Regions from separate parts of the Paenibacillus ihbetae genome, predicted to be linked through region 2. Evidence: a T-box and tRNA genes for the amino acid it is inferred to sense, from the RefSeq annotation. Region 2 holds a T-box; the other holds one or more tRNA genes.
What was found. The T-box of region 2 lies ahead of trpS (tryptophan--tRNA ligase). A T-box ahead of a tRNA ligase gene usually reads a tRNA of that ligase, here a tRNA-Trp.
Positions count from the first base shown of each region.

Region 1: it has a tRNA-Trp gene. The T-box ahead of trpS (tryptophan--tRNA ligase) is inferred to sense a tRNA for this amino acid. The anticodon was not compared.

Region 1 covers NZ_CP016809.1:4,212,886-4,221,691, forward strand. The annotation lists rRNA gene BBD41_RS18680 (23S ribosomal RNA) at 310-3,234, shown strand; tRNA gene BBD41_RS18685 (tRNA-Asn) at 3,442-3,517, shown strand; tRNA gene BBD41_RS18690 (tRNA-Ser) at 3,523-3,614, shown strand; tRNA gene BBD41_RS18695 (tRNA-Glu) at 3,631-3,705, shown strand; tRNA gene BBD41_RS18700 (tRNA-Val) at 3,772-3,847, shown strand; tRNA gene BBD41_RS18705 (tRNA-Met) at 3,877-3,953, shown strand; tRNA gene BBD41_RS18710 (tRNA-Asp) at 3,983-4,059, shown strand; tRNA gene BBD41_RS18715 (tRNA-Phe) at 4,126-4,201, shown strand; tRNA gene BBD41_RS18720 (tRNA-Thr) at 4,220-4,295, shown strand; tRNA gene BBD41_RS18725 (tRNA-Tyr) at 4,300-4,385, shown strand; tRNA gene BBD41_RS18730 (tRNA-Trp) at 4,393-4,466, shown strand; tRNA gene BBD41_RS18735 (tRNA-His) at 4,487-4,562, shown strand; tRNA gene BBD41_RS18740 (tRNA-Gln) at 4,581-4,655, shown strand; tRNA gene BBD41_RS18745 (tRNA-Gly) at 4,664-4,738, shown strand; tRNA gene BBD41_RS18750 (tRNA-Cys) at 4,750-4,823, shown strand; tRNA gene BBD41_RS18755 (tRNA-Arg) at 4,835-4,908, shown strand; tRNA gene BBD41_RS18760 (tRNA-Leu) at 4,916-4,995, shown strand; gene BBD41_RS18765 (hypothetical protein) at 5,424-5,723, shown strand; gene BBD41_RS18770 (PspA/IM30 family protein) at 5,794-6,468, shown strand; gene BBD41_RS18775 (PspC domain-containing protein) at 6,471-6,962, shown strand; gene BBD41_RS18780 (PspA/IM30 family protein) at 6,964-7,650, shown strand; gene liaF (cell wall-active antibiotics response protein LiaF) at 7,825-8,469, shown strand; gene BBD41_RS18790 (sensor histidine kinase) at 8,520-8,806, shown strand, end outside.
Region 2 covers NZ_CP016809.1:3,465,441-3,474,246, reverse strand. The annotation lists gene BBD41_RS15435 (sigma-70 family RNA polymerase sigma factor) at 1-1,238, opposite strand, end outside; gene BBD41_RS15430 (hypothetical protein) at 1,313-1,576, opposite strand; T-box leader at 1,696-1,980, shown strand; gene trpS (tryptophan--tRNA ligase) at 2,029-3,012, shown strand; gene BBD41_RS15420 (YhgE/Pip domain-containing protein) at 3,207-4,385, opposite strand; gene BBD41_RS15415 (TetR/AcrR family transcriptional regulator) at 4,559-5,167, shown strand; gene BBD41_RS15410 (NAD(P)/FAD-dependent oxidoreductase) at 5,222-6,271, opposite strand; gene BBD41_RS15405 (ABC transporter ATP-binding protein) at 6,603-7,475, shown strand; gene BBD41_RS15400 (iron-hydroxamate ABC transporter substrate-binding protein) at 7,429-8,385, shown strand; gene BBD41_RS15395 (FecCD family ABC transporter permease) at 8,422-8,806, shown strand, end outside.

The DNA.
Region 1 (8,806 bases), 750 kb from region 2:
CAACCTCTCAAGCTTGTTGATTCCAGATCTTTCTTGTAGACAAGAACGCTGAGAATTGATAAGATATTCTTCCGGTCGCTAAATGACCGAAGGAATTTGATCCTTGAAAACTAGATAACGAAACGAATTTGCGTTTTAGAAATATCCTTTTAGCTGCTTGTGTCTTCATTGAAAGACCAAGTAACAAAAGTAGCACGCGAAGGTTTTGGGATCATCGATCCTTTGGAAGCTTGTTTCACCCTTGAGTGGTTTTATCCAATCAGGAAACAAGCGGACAACAGAGCGATGAGCACAATAACCGGAGCACAAGGTTAAGCTACTAAGAGCACACGGAGGATGCCTAGGCGCTAGGAGCCGATGAAGGACGTGGCGAACAACGATACTGCCTCGGGGAGCTGTAAGCAAGCTTCGATCCGGGGATGTCCGAATGGGGAAACCCAACTGGTGTAATAGCCAGTTACCCGTATCTGAATACATAGGATACGAGGAGGCATACCCAGGGAACTGAAACATCTAAGTACCTGGAGGAAGAGAAAACAAGAGTGATTCCGTCAGTAGCGGCGAGCGAACGCGGAACAGCCTAAACCAGAGAGCTTGCTCTCTGGGGTTGTGGGACGTCTCACATGGAGTTACAAAGGTTTAGATTAGACGAACAGGTCTGGAAAGGCCGGCCATAGAAGGTAAAAGCCCTGTAATCGAAAATGTGAACCCTCCGAGACGGATCCCGAGTAGTGCGGGGCACGTGAAACCCCGTATGAATCCAGCAGGACCATCTGCTAAGGCTAAATACTCCCTAGCGACCGATAGTGAAGCAGTACCGTGAGGGAAAGGTGAAAAGCACCCCGGAAGGGGAGTGAAATAGAACCTGAAACCGTGTGCTTACAAGAAGTCAGAGCCCATTATAGGGGTGATGGCGTGCCTTTTGTAGAATGAACCGGCGAGTTACGTTCCCATGCAAGGTTAAGGCGAGAAGCCGTAGCCGCAGCGAAAGCGAGTCTGAATAGGGCGCTTTAGTATGTGGACGTAGACCCGAAACCGTGTGATCTACCCCTGTCCAGGGTGAAGGTGCGGTAACACGCACTGGAGGCCCGAACCCACGTACGTTGAAAAGTGCGGGGATGAGGTGGGGGTAGCGGAGAAATTCCAATCGAACTCGGAGATAGCTGGTTCTCCCCGAAATAGCTTTAGGGCTAGCCTCGGAATGAAGAGTCGTGGAGGTAGAGCACTGATTGGGTGCGGGGCCCGCAAGGGTTACCAAGCTCAGTCAAACTCCGAATGCCATAGACTTATGTCCGGGAGTCAGACAGTGAGTGCTAAGATCCATTGTCAAAAGGGAAACAGCCCAGACCATCAGCTAAGGTCCCCAAGTGTGTGTTAAGTGGGAAAGGATGTGGAGTTGCACAGACAACCAGGATGTTGGCTTAGAAGCAGCCACCATTTAAAGAGTGCGTAATAGCTCACTGGTCGAGTGACTCTGCGCCGAAAATGTAACGGGGCTAAACACACCACCGAAGCTATGGCTTGATGCTTGCATCAGGGGTAGGGGAGCGTTGTGTATGCGTTGAAGGTGTACCGTAAGGAGCGCTGGAGAGTACACAAGTGAGAATGCCGGTATGAGTAACGAAAAGATCAGTGAGAATCTGATCCGCCGAAAGCCCAAGGTTTCCTGAGGAAGGCTCGTCCGCTCAGGGTAAGTCGGGACCTAAGGCGAGGCCGAAAGGCGTAGTCGAAGGACAACAGGTTGAAATTCCTGTACCACCGTAAACCGTTATGAACGATGGGGTGACGCAGGAGGGTAGTGACGCGGACTGATGGATGTCCGTCCAAGCAGTGAGGCTGATGTGTAGGCAAATCCGCACATCGTAAGGCTGGGCTGTGATGGGGAGTGAAAATTACAGTAGCGAAGGTCATGATCTCACACTGCCAAGAAAAGCCTCTAGTCAGGTGAAGGTGCCCGTACCGCAAACCGACACAGGTAGGCGAGAAGAGAATTCTAAGGCGCGCGGAAGAACTCTCGTTAAGGAACTCGGCAAAATGACCCCGTAACTTCGGGAGAAGGGGTGCCTCGGTAGGGTGAATAGCCCGAGGGGGCCGCAGTGAAAAGGCCCAAGCGACTGTTTAGCAAAAACACAGGTCTGTGCGAAGCCGCAAGGCGAAGTATACGGGCTGACGCCTGCCCGGTGCTGGAAGGTTAAGGGGAGCGGTTAGGAGCAATCCGAAGCTGTGAACCGAAGCCCCAGTAAACGGCGGCCGTAACTATAACGGTCCTAAGGTAGCGAAATTCCTTGTCAGGTAAATTCTGACCCGCACGAATGGCGTAACGACTTGGGCGCTGTCTCAACGAGAGATCCGGTGAAATTTTAATACCTGTGAAGATGCAGGTTACCCGCGACAAGACGGAAAGACCCCATGGAGCTTTACTGCAGCTTGATATTGGATTTGGGTACGATCTGTACAGGATAGGTGGGAGCCTTTGAAGCATGAGCGCCAGCTTGTGTGGAGGCGACGTTGGGATACCACCCTGATCGTATCTAGGTTCTAACCTGGTACCGTGATCCGGTACGGGGACAGTGTCAGGCGGACAGTTTGACTGGGGCGGTCGCCTCCTAAAGAGTAACGGAGGCGCCCCAAGGTTCCCTCAGAATGGTTGGAAATCATTCGAAGAGTGCAAAGGCATAAGGGAGCTTGACTGCGAGACCTACAAGTCGAGCAGGGACGAAAGTCGGGCTTAGTGATCCGGTGGTACCGCATGGAAGGGCCATCGCTCAACGGATAAAAGCTACCCTGGGGATAACAGGCTTATCTCCCCCAAGAGTCCACATCGACGGGGAGGTTTGGCACCTCGATGTCGGCTCATCGCATCCTGGGGCTGAAGTAGGTCCCAAGGGTTGGGCTGTTCGCCCATTAAAGCGGTACGCGAGCTGGGTTCAGAACGTCGTGAGACAGTTCGGTCCCTATCTGTCGTGGGCGTAGGAAATTTGAGAGGAGCTGTCCTTAGTACGAGAGGACCGGGATGGACGTACCGCTGGTGCACCAGTTGTTCCGCCAGGAGCATGGCTGGGTAGCTACGTACGGACGGGATAAGCGCTGAAAGCATCTAAGCGTGAAGCCCCCCTCAAGATGAGATTTCCCAGTATGTAAGACCCCTTGAAGACGACGAGGTAGATAGGTTGGAGGTGGAAGTGCAGTAATGCATGGAGCTGACCAATACTAATCGGTCGAGGGCTTATCCTACAAGCTTTCTGAAAGAAAGCTCGCTACGGAAGCATAGACAAAAACCCACCAAAGTGAAGAAGAGCTTCGCAGCTGATTCCGATTACTTTGGCGGGGCCCGGAAAGATCTGAGGATCTGAAGGGACATTGCTACGGATTCTAATCAACGCAAAGACGTTTCGTATCTAGTTTTCAGGTGATCAAACCATCACTTGAATTGAATAATGTTCCCTGATAGCTCAGTTGGTAGAGCACTCGACTGTTAATCGAGTTGTCACAGGTTCGAGTCCTGTTCGGGGAGCCATTTATGGAGAGGTGTCCGAGTTGGCCGAAGGAGCACGATTGGAAATCGTGTAGGCGTCAAAAGCGTCTCGAGGGTTCGAATCCCTCTCTCTCCGCCACTATTATTTAAAGCATGGCCCGTTGGTCAAGGGGTTAAGACACCTCCCTTTCACGGAGGTAACAGGGGTTCGAATCCCCTACGGGTCACCATCTTTTCTTTAAAAAAGACTTGATTTTGTTGCCGGTTATCTGGTATGATAGAAATCGCTTTGTTGCGGAGGCTTAGCTCAGCTGGGAGAGCATCTGCCTTACAAGCAGAGGGTCGGGGGTTCGATCCCCTCAGCCTCCACCATAAATAACATTGTAACCCTTTTATAATGACGCGGGGTGGAGCAGTTCGGTAGCTCGTCGGGCTCATAACCCGAAGGTCGCAGGTTCAAATCCTGCCCCCGCAACCAATTATATCGCATATGCGATAGTGCCTCGTGGAACTGTGGTGTAGAGGCCTAACATGCCTGCCTGTCACGCAGGAGATCGCGGGTTCGAATCCCGTCAGTTCCGCCATTTTTTAACTTTTGGGATGAGATGAGTGTCCGATATGGGATTCGTCGAAGTTCACGAAGAGCGTAAGGCTCGGTAGCTCAGTCGGTAGAGCAGAGGACTGAAAATCCTCGTGTCGGCGGTTCGATTCCGTCCCGAGCCACCATGTTTCACAATTGCATACGCCGGTGTAGCTCAATTGGTAGAGCAACTGACTTGTAATCAGTAGGTTGGGGGTTCAAGTCCTCTCGCCGGCACCACTATGGAGGATTAGCGAAGTGGCCAAACGCAGCAGACTGTAAATCTGTTCTCTTACGAGTTCGGTGGTTCGAATCCATCATCCTCCACCAGTTTTATAGGGGCATAGTTTAAAGGTAGAACAGCGGTCTCCAAAACCGTTAGTGTGGGTTCAATTCCTGCTGCCCCTGCCAATCGAAACTTAATAAATATGGCGGTCGTGGCGAAGGGGTTAACGCACCGGATTGTGGCTCCGGCATTCGTGGGTTCAAGTCCCATCGATCGCCCCATATTACAAAAAATCATATTGGGGATTAGCCAAGCGGTAAGGCAACGGACTTTGACTCCGTCATGCATAGGTTCGAATCCTATATCCCCAGCCATGATTTCTGCGGACGTGGCTCAGCGGTAGAGCATCGCCTTGCCAAGGCGAGGGTCGCGGGTTCGATTCCCGTCGTCCGCTCCATTTTCATTTCTGGCGCCATAGCCAAGTGGTAAGGCACAGCTCTGCAAAAGCTTTATCCCCAGTTCGAATCTGGGTGGCGCCTCCATTCACTATTCTGTGCCCTTAGCTCAGCTGGATAGAGCGTTTGACTACGAATCAAAAGGTCAGGAGTTCGAATCTCTTAGGGCACGCTTTTATGCCGGTGTGGCGGAATTGGCAGACGCGCGCGACTCAAAATCGTGAGGGAAACCGTGGGGGTTCGAGTCCCTTCACCGGCATCATCCAAAAGGAATGCAAGACGATTATCGTCTTGCATTCCTTTTTTGCGTTTCTCGTCTTATCGTCTTATGATCGGCTGGTGAGATCACGTTCGACCGGATTAGACGCTTTGGAGCGGAAAGTCGGGCTCGGCTAACACGGTTTTGAATGAATGAACACGTTCTTGGCTGGATCGAATACGGTCCGGATGGAATGGACGCCGTCTGGATGGATTGGACAAGGTCTGAATGCCATAAGAGTAGTAGGAAGTTCGGGCTGCTTTAATGGGCCAGGAACGGTTTGGACGCAGGTCTATAGAGGGCCCCGACTTAGGTCTAGGTGCAAAAACCGTCCGCAGTCCGTTTTAGTGAAACGTGAAATTACCTAGAATAGAGTCATAAGGTTGAACACATAAACAACGATCAAACGACAGAAAGGCGGTGTATAAATGAGATATTCGAGAGGAAACGGATTAAGTCTCCTGCTGATTGGTCTAGGAGTTTTGATTCTTCTGGGTGTATTCGCTCCTCTGCTCGGATGGTTGTTCAGTCTTTTGCTTCCCGTCCTGATGATTGCTTTAGGATATTACGGAATTCGGCGAGGCAACGCTCTGATCGGGTGGATTATTCTTGGTATCGGCGTCATCTGGTTGATGGGTAAGCTGTCTTGGCTCATCGGTCCGGTACTCGGTATTATCCTGATCATCTACGGGGTGTCCCGATTCAAGAAGGGAAGACCGCGCTACTAATGGCGATACAGGATGACGAACAGCTGAAGCTAAGGATAAGAAGTTGATAGAAGAGGAGGGCTAAACCTAAATGAGTGTTTTCAGACGGATACGAGACATTACCGTTGCAACCTTGAACGAAAGACTCGAACAGAGTCAGGATCCGGTTCGATTGATCGATCAGTTCCTTCATTCGACAAGACAAGACATCACGGAAGCCGAGAAGCTTCTGCAGCAATGCCAAACTCACTCTCGGCAGCTGAAACAGCAGGTTGACCAAGCCGAGACCATGCGGGATAAGCGTGAGGAGCAAGCGCTGCTTGCGTTGAAGGCCGGTGAGGATCATCTGGCCAAGCTGGCACTTCAAGAGAAGCTGATCTATGAAGAAAAGATTGAACAATACCAGGGCTTGTTATCTACCAGCCTGGAGTCGCTGAGAGAGATTGAAGAGCAGCTCGGAGAGCTCCGCATGGAGTATCAAACCGTATACAGCAAGCGACAGTACTATGTTGCCCGGATGGAGACTCTCCGTCTGCAGCAGAAGATGAATGAACGTACCGGCGCATACGGCGGTCAAGATGTTCCAAGGATGTTCAACCGGCTTGAGGATCGCATCAGCGATTGGGAGCTTGAAGCCAGAAGCTTGCGCGATTTACGCCGGATGGGCCAAGAGTACGTGGAACAGGCAGGCAATACCGTCTCTTCCGTGCTCGAGAAGGAACTCGCCCGATTGAAGCAAAAGCTGAATGACAGCGGAAAGGAGTAACCATGAGTAGATTGTACCGTTCTACCCGAGACAAAATGTTTACCGGGTTGATCGGCGGCATATCCGATCATTTCGGAGTCGAATCGACCATCCTCAGAATTATATTTGTAGTCAGTATCTTTTTCACTGGCGGTACAACACTATTAATTTACCTGATCGCGTCGTTGGTTGTTTCCAAAGAGCCGCCGTATTATCACGATCCATACGCACCTCATGGAGGACATGGAGGATATCGCTTCAATGATGCACCCGGACCCGGATATAACGGCTATAACGATAACTATGGTCGTCAAGGATATCCGAATGAAGGAGGCGGCTTTGGACCGAGATATGATCGCCCCGGCCGGCCAGATCCAGGCTATGGTCCCCGAAATACCGTATCCTCCGATTCCGGTCTGGATTCGATGATGCAAGACATCGAGAAGAAGGCATTGCAAAAAGAAATTGAAGAGTTGAAGAAAAAACTATCGGAATATGAGAAGGGAGATAAGTAACATGGGAGTATTTAAAAGAATTAAAGATATGACAAAGGCGTCGGTGAATGAGCTGCTGGATAAGGTAGAGGACCCGATTGTAATGCTGAACCAATATCTGCGCGACATGGAAGCAGAGATTCACGAGGCTGAGGTAACGGTAGCGAAGCAAATGGCGAATGAGCGCCGGATGAAGCAGCGCGTGGATGAGGCGGTTAAGATGGCTGCACAGCGCGAGGCGCAAGCCGAGCTGGCTCTGAAGAACGGTCAAGAAGAAGTGGCACGCAAGCTGCTGGAGGAAAAAATCTACTTCGATCAAAAAGTTACCGAGTACTCCGAGCTGCACCTGCAATCGGAATCCCAAGCTAAAGAACTGGTTGCCCAGCTTCACCAAATGAAAGACGAGTTCTACAAAATGCGCAACAAGCGGAATGAGCTCGTAGCTCGTGCGCAAATGGCCAAAGCGAAGAAGCAAATGTCTCAAGTGAGCAGCCTGCATACGATTGAGAGCGGCAGCGCTTCGATGGGCTTCCACCGCATGGAAGAGAAAATCATGCAAATGGAGGCAGAAGCGGACGTGCTTCGCGCACCATACCGTCCGAACAACGCGGCTTACACCAGCCCGGTGGATGCCGAGAAGCAGCTGAAAGTCGATGAGCAGCTGGAAGCGCTGAAGAACAAACTGAACAACACCTCGAAATCGGAGTAATTGTTCAGGAAACTTAGCAAAATAAATGAAAAACCGTATGCGAAATTCCGGGTTCATATGATATGCTATACGGATGAAGGTGCCCGGGTAGCATAGGACAAAGCCATACCGTGAGGGGCTCCTCACGGATATGGCTTTTCCGGGCTTTATATTTCGTCATCAAGGAGGTGCGACATGGATCGAAACCGCTGGATCGCAGTAGGGTTCATCTGTTTAGGTTTTATTATGCTCTTCGGCCGATGGTTCGGTTTCTTTACCATTGTCGCCCTGTTGCTCATGTTTGCAGGCGTGCTGCAGGTCCGCACAGGCCAAGTGAAGAGAGGCTACATTCTGCTCGGTGTCGGAGCTGTCATGCTGATGCTGGAGCATCTCATGCTGATTATCGGCGTCAGCCTGATCTCGCTTGGCATTTTTTACGGAAAATCCAGACGGGCCCATGGTACGACCGGCTACGTCCAGAAGCAGAGTTTTATGTCCAACTTCGATTGGGACCAGTCACCATGGGTGATGCGCAGTCTGAGCATATGGCATGTGCTCGGTGAAGCTGATGTGGACCTGTCCCTGGCCCTGCCGGAGGAGCGTCATACGGTTATGATGTTTCACGGGCTGCTTGGGGATATCGATCTGATGATCCCCGATTATTATGGCGTGGAAATCGAGGCCTTCATCCTGTTTGGATCGATCCATATCGGCGACCGGAAGGAGACGGGCATCATCAACCGCGTACGTTATCAAACTCCCAACTATGAAACGAGTGAATATAAAGTGAAGTTCATTGTTTCGTATCTAGGCGGAGATTTGAATATACGAATGACGTAAATGACTTATTCATACATTGGATTTTGGAAACCAATCAGGAGGGTTGCCCCGTGGAAACGGAAAAAAAAGCAAACATCATAACCCGTAGCATGCGCGAGGGAGCCCTTCTGGGATTGGTTGTCATGCTGATCGTGTTGTACTTGCTGTATACATACGGATACTTGCAGCCGTTTGAGACCTGGAAGGGGCGGATTGAAGCGATGATCACCATCGTGCTTCTGCCGGTTGGTCTTGGCGCTATTTATGGGTTTTATCAAGGATATCGGGTAAAGCGAAGAATTGATCTTGTACGGGAAACGCTGGTAAGCTGGGAGAAGGGGAGTCTGACCGATGTGAT
Region 2 (8,806 bases):
GGCTGATGAACTCCATCCGCTACAGCCTCTAACGTCGTCTGCTCGATGATTCCGAGCCCATTGCCCACCCAGGGCAGCCGGGCAAGATGGGCCTCGAATGCATCCCTTGCAAAAGGCAGTGCCGAGGAATCCACCTCCAGCATGCGCTGATGTTTCTCTGGCCGATCCGAGGTATAGGCTTCCCACAACATGCTGCCGAGCGCAAGCTCGTCTTCTCCAATCGCGTGCCATGTGCCCGATAAAGTCTCGAGCTGCTCCGTGCTGAGCTGCCCCAATCCGCGAAAAAGCTCAATGCCCGGATAGGCGCCAATGCACAGCAGGCTCAGCTTCGTACTTCCCAATGACTTCTCCTTAAACCAATGCAGCAAATAGGCCAGCATGGTCTGGTCAAACAGGTCATGCTCAAACCAGAGCACGACTTCATCATATTTTTGATAATCCTGAAGCTTCTTCTCCTGCAACTCGCAGGTCTCGATATATTCCTTCTGCGGAATCCCGAGCGTTTGCTCCAAATAGCGAGCTCTCGTTCTGCGATAATCCGGCTCGTCCATCTTCGGAAAGACCGGGCCAAACGAATAAAGCTCTCTCCACACCAGGATATCCCCTTGAATGTTCCCTTGCTTCAGCTTATCCCCCACTGAATCTCCGTTGACAATATGCAGCATACGCCTGCCTCCCTCATATAGATCGGTGAACACCGATACAAAGTCGGCTACATGAAGCGTGTTCTTCAGCTTCCGCCGGGCATCAAAGAGCCGCTTCTTCAAAGCTGCCAGGGATATGCCCAGATATTGCGAAATCTCCTGCAGGCTGTAGCCTTGAAAATAATAGAGCTGGACTGCGATCCGCAGGCCTGGCGGCAACCCCCCAATCGTGGCATGCAGCTGGCCGATCAGTTCTTTTTTTTCCACAACCGTCTCCAGGCTCCGCTGGTCGGAAGCCGGAACTTCCATCTCATGCAGCGGTAACGCATGAAGCTGCTTGCGGCGCAGGTCCCTGTAGCACTGCCGTTCAACGATCACTTTGAACCATCCGGGAAAACGCCGGGGATCCTGCAGCTTATGCAGATTTGCAAAAGCCTCCGTAAAGGCCTCCTGCACGGCATCCTCCGCCGAGTGGGGATCCTGCAATTTATCGTAGGCTACGGCCAGCGCCATTCCGGTATAATGCCGGACCAGGCTTTCCTGAGCCTCCGCACTGCCCTGCCGGGCTTCCTCAATCCACTGAAACACGTTCATCTAACCCTCCTTTCCCGGTGTCTCTATCCCTTAAGTGCCGATCTGTGTGAAAAAGGTTACCTCTCTTCAAGAAATTATCGTCTGAACCGGATGGATAATCGACCGGAAATTCTCCATCGCCTTCGCCGGCGCTTCCGAAACCCGGTTCCAATCCTCCGATTCTCCACCGCCACGGCCTCTTCGACCTTCCCGGTCAACCGGTTTGCCTTTGCAAAAAAATAACCCGCAATCGAGGCCGCTCCGTAATGGGCCTGCCAAATATCCCCCGTTTCCCGTCTGCACTGCGACAGTATGGTTAATCCATCAGCGAGAATCGCCGTATCCTGATCCTTCAACATGAATCCTCCTCACACTCTTGACATTCGCCTAACACCTGTGTGATGATACTCATCAAATCATCTTGTTCTCTCTTCTCATTCGAAAAAGAGCTGCACAGATGATTTCAAGAACAACATACCACACGGCTAGGAGAAGAAATAGTAGCTTATCTTTCGAGGTCCAAGCGAACCGGCGAATGGTGCGAGGCCCGGTACCCCGGAATAAGTGAATGGATCTTCTCGCTTCAACCCGAACCTTCGGCTAATGCCGGGGCAGTAGGCCTTGACGGCTCTCCTCCGTTATCATGGGAGATATGACAGGAAGAATGGCGTAGTTCCCCTTCCCCATTCCTCCCGTGTCATGGTTAAGAGCGGCTGTACGGTCGAATTCGGGTGGTACCGCGGAGTTACACTTCGTCCCATAGAGGGATGAGGTGTTTTTGTGTTGTTCGCAAACGATCAGGAGGTGTGTGATGAAACGATTATTATCAGGCATCAAGCCAAGCGGGGATTTGAATATTGGCGGGTATGGAGGCGCGCTCCGTCAATATGTGAAGCTGCAGCATGAGTATGACTCCTATTTCTTTGTGCCGGATCTGCATGCAGTGACCGTCTATCAGGATCCCAAGGAGCTGCACCAGCGCTCGCGGGACATTGCCGCGCTGTATATCGCATCGGGGATCGATCCCGACAAAGCAACGATTTTTCTGCAATCGCAGGTCCCTGAACACGCCCAGCTGGGCTGGTTGCTGGAGACGCAGGCGCATTTCGGGGAATTAAAGCGGATGACCCAGTTCAAGGAGAAATCCGCCGGACAGGATACGGTTAGCTCCGCCCTGTTCACGTACCCGGTCCTGATGGCTGCCGATGTGCTGCTCTATCAGGCAACGCATGTGCCTGTCGGCGATGACCAGAAGCAGCATCTGGAGCTGACCCGCGATCTGGCCGATCGGTTCAATAACCGGTATGGCCGCACGTTTACGATGCCTGAGCCGATTATTCAGGATATTGGCTCCCGCATTATGGGTCTTGACGATCCGTCCAAGAAAATGAGCAAGAGCAATCCGAACAGAAACAGCTGTGTCCACATGATGGATACGCCGGAGGATATCCGCAAGAAGTTCTCCAAAGCCGTAACCGACTCGGACGGACAGGTTCGGTACGACTGGGAGCAGAAGCCGGCGGTCAGCAATCTGATCGAGATGTATTCCATATTTTCCGAGGAGGAAATCCCTGTCATCGAAAAGCGGTATGAAGGCCAGGGATACGGCACGTTCAAGAAAGAACTGGCCGAAGTGGTCATTGATAAGCTGCAGCCGATCCAGGAGAGATTCCGCCGCATCGTGAATTCCGCCGAGCTTGATCTGATCCTGTCGGACGGTGCGAAGCGTGCTTCCGAAATTGCCGGCCAGACGCTGCTTGCCGCGAAGAAAGCGATGGGATTTGTCACGTTCTGAAAGCACCGCAGGGCGTCCCCTTGATATCGGCATCCTGCTTTTAGGATTGAGATCAAGGGGCGCCCTGCATCATTCAACCGTTACATCGTACTTATCCCCGTCCATAACCTCTTATGAAGGACCACTCCGTAATCCAGTAATCCATCGTATAGTTTCCTTTTCCATGTGCTATCTCGAGCGCTCATCCGCTTATGTTACGATGCCGCAACCGACTTTCCTTTATCCGAGCGTCTCCCCTTCTTCACCATCGAAGCTAAGAGCAATACCAAGAAACCGCCGGCGATAGCCCATAGTACCGTATGATTTGCCGTTGCGGATGCCGATCCGTCAAAATACATGACATCCCGGAGCGCCGATGCGGCAAACCGAAGAGGGGTCCACGAGTACAACCAATCCTGCGTGGCCTGCGGCAGAAACTCCGGCGCCATATTGAGAAGCGGCATCGAGAAGAACATCAGGAGCACCAGGATCCCCATAGCCGGAAGTCCCATCCAGTTAAGCAGAGTGGACTGCAGGAGGAAAAAGGCAGACCCGGCCAGCCACAGCATCAGCCAAACGCCGCCCCCGTTCGCAAGCTCCATGCCGTACCAGGAGGAAGCCATCCACACCAGGAAACCGGAGGCCAGACCAACCAACAGCAGACCGGAAGCCCCTTGCAGCAAGATGGCAATTCCCCTGGTGCTGCCATCAGCTGTCGTTCTCTGCAGCGCCTGGAACAAGGACAAGCTAATAATCAGGCAGCCGATCCATAGAATTTGCGTCAGCAGTCCCGGCGCATTGCCGCTTGCGTGATTAGCTCCGACCGGGTGGAGCATCTCCTCTTGAACCACAAATGGGGTTAGCAGCGCTTGAGCCGTTGCCACTGGCAGCACCTCCGTCCGGGAACCGATCATGTCCAACGCCTGCATGGATAGCTGCGACCCCGCCATCTTGAGCACCTGCCCAAGCATTTGCTTGACCACGGCGGACGCTTGGGCATTCATCCCCTCGTTTACCAGTATGTGAATGACAGCCGGGTTGGGAGCCGGAGACTGAAGGGTCAGCATGCCTGAGCTGAGATTCTCCGGAAGCACCAACGCTCCGTAATATTGCTGTGCATCCATCCCTTCCCTAGCTTCCGCCTCCGAAGCTACGATCTCCCACCGAACGGGCAGCTGCGTGTTTTGCTCCAGCATTCCCTTCATCTTCTCACCCACAGCAAGCGTCTCCCCGTTCGGAAGCGCTGCAGGCTGATCCAGCACGACCAGCGCCACTGGCAGAGATTTTGGCTTTGCGCCTACGATCGAGCCCATCATGGCAACGCCGAAAACCGTCAACGCCAGAAGGACTGCCAAAGCGCCAATCCATAGCATTTTTTGCTTAAAAAAAACCATATCCACCACTCCCTATTATAATGAACATTGTGTTGATTAATGATCACACCGTTAATTATAATGAGGAAAGAATGTTGTTCAATCATCAGCTTTATTCCGAGTGTTCATTACTCATCATGAACAAGCTTGGTGTTCATTAAAATGGATAAAATCATCGGTTAGGGGGACACGCTTTGCCTAGAAAAACGGACCGCAGGCAGATTCGCACGAATCAGCTGCTGCGCAAAACGTTGTTTGAGCTTATGCAGGAGAAGTCCGTTAACGCCATCACCGTGACGGACATAACGAGCCGCGCGGATATTAACCGGGGGACGTTCTATCTTCACTACAGGGACGTGCCGGACATGCTTGAGAAGTTGAAGGAAGAAGTGATTGCGGAGATCCGTAGCATCGTCCTGGAAATCGACCCGAGGGATACCAGGATTTATGCGGAGAAAGGCGAGCCATATCCGCCCTCCATTCAAATATTCGAGGTGCTCATCAAACACGGCGACTTTATCAAAGCCGTCCTCGGGCCTAACGGGGATATGTCTTTCGTGCGTCAATTCCGGCAGTTCATGACCGAGAATATGTACGACAAGCAGGCCTTTCGAATGGCAGCACAGAATAGCCGGATTCCAAGCGACTATCTGATTGCCTACATGACCTCGGCCAATATCGGGCTGGTCATCCACTGGATCGAGTCGGGGATGAATCTGTCCGCAGAAGAGATGGGCGCTCTGATGACGCAGCTGATTAATTACGGGCCGCTGATCACATCCGGCATCGTAAGCAAGGCATAACGAAGAGGGATCCATTCGCTGGATCCCTCTTTCATCATTGCCATGCAGCTGCCGCTATTTAATCATCTGCTTCACGAGCTCGCGGTTGCGCTCCTTGAACACCTCGTTATGCGACGATACCATCGCGCTGCGGTGCGCTTCCGGCTCGATAAAGCGCTTGGCGCTGTTGACCGCATTGGCCGCATCCTGGAACGCGCCGGCAATCAGATGCAGCTTCCCGTCGTAATGCAGGATATCCCCTGCGGCATACAGTCCGGGCACGGAGGATTGGCAGTGTCCGTTCCCGGCAATATAATAATCGTCCACGCGTTCGATCCCAAGCCTGCTGTTCTCAAGCAGGGAAATGTCGCGTTCATAGCCGTGGTTGATAATGACCTCGTCGACCTCAATGACGTTTATCTCACCGGTCTTGGTGTTCGTGAGCTCCACCCGCTCGATGGTCTCGTGGTTCTCCGAAGCGATCAGCTTCGTAATCTGCGTATGGAAGAAGCAGCTGGCCGAGCTGTTCAGCAGCTGATCGACCTGGGCCTCGTGGCCGCTCAGCTCTTCCTTCCGGTATGCCAGGTATACCTTCTTCGCGACCGGCTCGAGTTCATTCGCCCAGTCGATGGCGGAGTTGCCGCCGCCGGATATAATCACGGTCTTATCCTTGAAATGCTGCAGCGATTTGACGGTATAGTTGAGGTTCGACACCTCGAACCGCTCGGCTCCTTCAATCTGCAGCTTCTGCGGATTGAGAATGCCCCCGCCAACGGCAACGATGACCGTTCTCGAGAGGTGGGTGCCGGAATTCGCGGTATGTAATTCGAAGATTCCTTCCTCGTTACGGGAAATGGATTCCACCTTCTCATTCAGCAGCACTTCCGGACTGAAGGTCAGGCCCTGCTGAACCATCTGCTCGATCAGCTTGGCGCCGGTAATCGGAGTCTGGCCTCCGACATCCCATATCATTTTTTCCGGATAGACGTGAACCTTCCCGCCCAGTACCGGCTGATATTCAATAATCTTGGTCTTCATTCCGCGAAGCCCGCTGTAGAAAGCCGAATATAAGCCAGCCGGCCCGCCGCCAATAACCGTCACATCAAAAATTTCGTTCCCTGCCACGAATTACACCTCCGGGATATATCGGTACAAAGGTTATGTCCATAACCTATACTTGGACGTAAATGATTATCATTATCATTTAGTATACGTTGCCTTCATTTATTTTACAATCGCAGATTTTATTTTTTTCGTTTTTTTGCGATTTTATCTACATATAGTAATTCCATTCGGATTTGAGCTATATATTGAACAATAGTGTTGTGTGCATGAAAATTATTTAAATATTCCATGAAGATACTTATTGACAAAGAGAGGTCTCCATATTATATTATGGCTGATATTGAGAATCATTATCGTTTAAAAGCGAACTTTCCCCAGGAGGTGAACCTATATGATTCGTCTTTGTACAGATCGATTAACGGTCGGTTACGGCGAGAACGTCATATTAGACCGGCTGAATGTCGATATCCCTGATAAAAAAATTACGACGATCATCGGTCCGAACGGCTGCGGCAAATCCACGCTGCTGAAGGCGATGACGCGCATTATCCCGTATCAATCCGGGGCGGCCATTATCGATGGTCAGGAAATTGCCCGCATCAATACAAAGGAGCTGGCCAAGAAGCTGGCCATTCTCCCCCAAACCCCGGAGGGGCCGGGCGGATTGACGGTAGGTGAGCTGGTGTCCTATGGACGCTATCCCCATCAGCGAGGGTTCGGACGTTTAACGAAGCAGGATATGGAGGTTATTGACTGGGCGCTTTCCGTCACCGGAACCCAGGATTATAAATATCGCTCCGTGGATGCCTTGTCCGGCGGCCAGCGGCAGCGGGTATGGATCGCGATGGCACTCGCTCAAGAGACCGAGATGATCTTCCTCGACGAACCGACCACCTACCTGGATATGGCTCACCAGCTTGAGATTCTGGAGCTGCTTGAGCAGCTGAACGTCATGCAGGAGCGCACCATTGTAATGGTACTCCATGATCTGAACCAAGCGGCCAGATTCGCCGATTACATCATCGCTATGAAGGACGGAAGCGTTATTCAGGCCGGTGATCCCGAGAACGTTATTTCGCGCGAGGTGCTGAAGAAGGTATTTAACATTGATGCGGAGATCGGACGTGACCCCCGCACCGGCAAACCGTTATGCATCACATACAATCTATTAAGAGGAGAGCAAGAACATGAACCCGAATTGGAAGCAAAGCCTGAACTTGAGGAAGCTGATCATCCCGTTTATCGCGCTGCTGTTCATTCTTAGCGCTTGCAGCAGCCAGCCGAAGGAGACCGGAAGCAACGGAAGTGGAGCCGCTGCGCCGGAAGCCCCAGCAGCCAATGACAAAGACAGTGCCTCCGGCACGATTACATACCAGTCCGAGAACGGACCGGTCGAGGTACCCGCAAATCCGCAGCGTGTTATCGTGCTTTCCACCTTTGCCGGGGACCTGATCCATCTTGGCGTCAATATGGTCGGCGTCGATTCCTGGTCCAAGTTAAATCCAGCGTTTGCCGACAAGCTTAAGGATGCCGAAGAGGTATCCGATGAGAATCTGGAGAAGATCATTGAACTGAACCCGGATCTCATTATCGGACTATCGACGATCAAGAACGTCGATAAATTGAAAGAAATCGCTCCTACCGTTACGTTCACGTACGGCAAAGTCGATTACCTTACCCAGCATCTTGAAATCGGCAAGCTCGTGAATAAAGAGAAGGAAGCCCAAGCCTGGATCAACGATTTTAAACAGCGTGCTGAGAAGGCCGGTGAAGAAATTCGCGCCAAGATCGGTGAGGACGCGACCGTATCCGTAATCGAAAGCTTCGAGAAGCAGCTCTATGTATACGGAAACAACTGGGGCCGCGGGACTGAGATTTTGTATCAGGCCATGAAGCTGAAGATGCCTGAGAAAGTAAAGGAAACCGCGCTGAAGGAAGGCTACTACGCCATTTCGACCGAGGTGCTGCCGGAATTTGCCGGCGACTATATCATTCTCAGTAAGTTCAACGATGCGGATACCTCCTTCCAGCAAACCGATACGTATAAGCAGATCCCTGCCGTCAAGAGCGGCCGCGTATTCGAAGCGGACGGGAACCGGATCTATTTCAACGATGCAACCACACTCGAATACCAGCTTGAGTTTATTACCGAGCATTTCTTGGGCAAGAAGTAAACTGCCCATCATCCAAACTTAAGGAAAGATGATTCCATGACTAAGCCTACTCAGCGATCCATCCCTTTCTCCGTCAAGCTTATTGCCGGTCTCATCGCCTTTGCGGCCATGTTCGTCATTGCGATGGTATTCGGAGCGGCGGAGACCAGCATTAAGGACGTGTGGCTCGCCTTGGCCACGAAGGCCGAAGGCGAGAAATTGTCCGTCCTGAGAGATATCCGTCTCCCCCGCGAGATTGCAGCCATCCTGGTCGGATCCGCGCTGGCGGTTTCCGGCGCGATCATGCAGGGCCTTACGCGCAACCCGCTGGCGGATCCGGGCCTCTTGGGCCTCACCAGCGGCGCCAATGCGGCGCTCGCATTCACGATGGCCTTTATCCCTGCGGCCAATTATTTCGGCATTATGGTGGCCTGCTTTATCG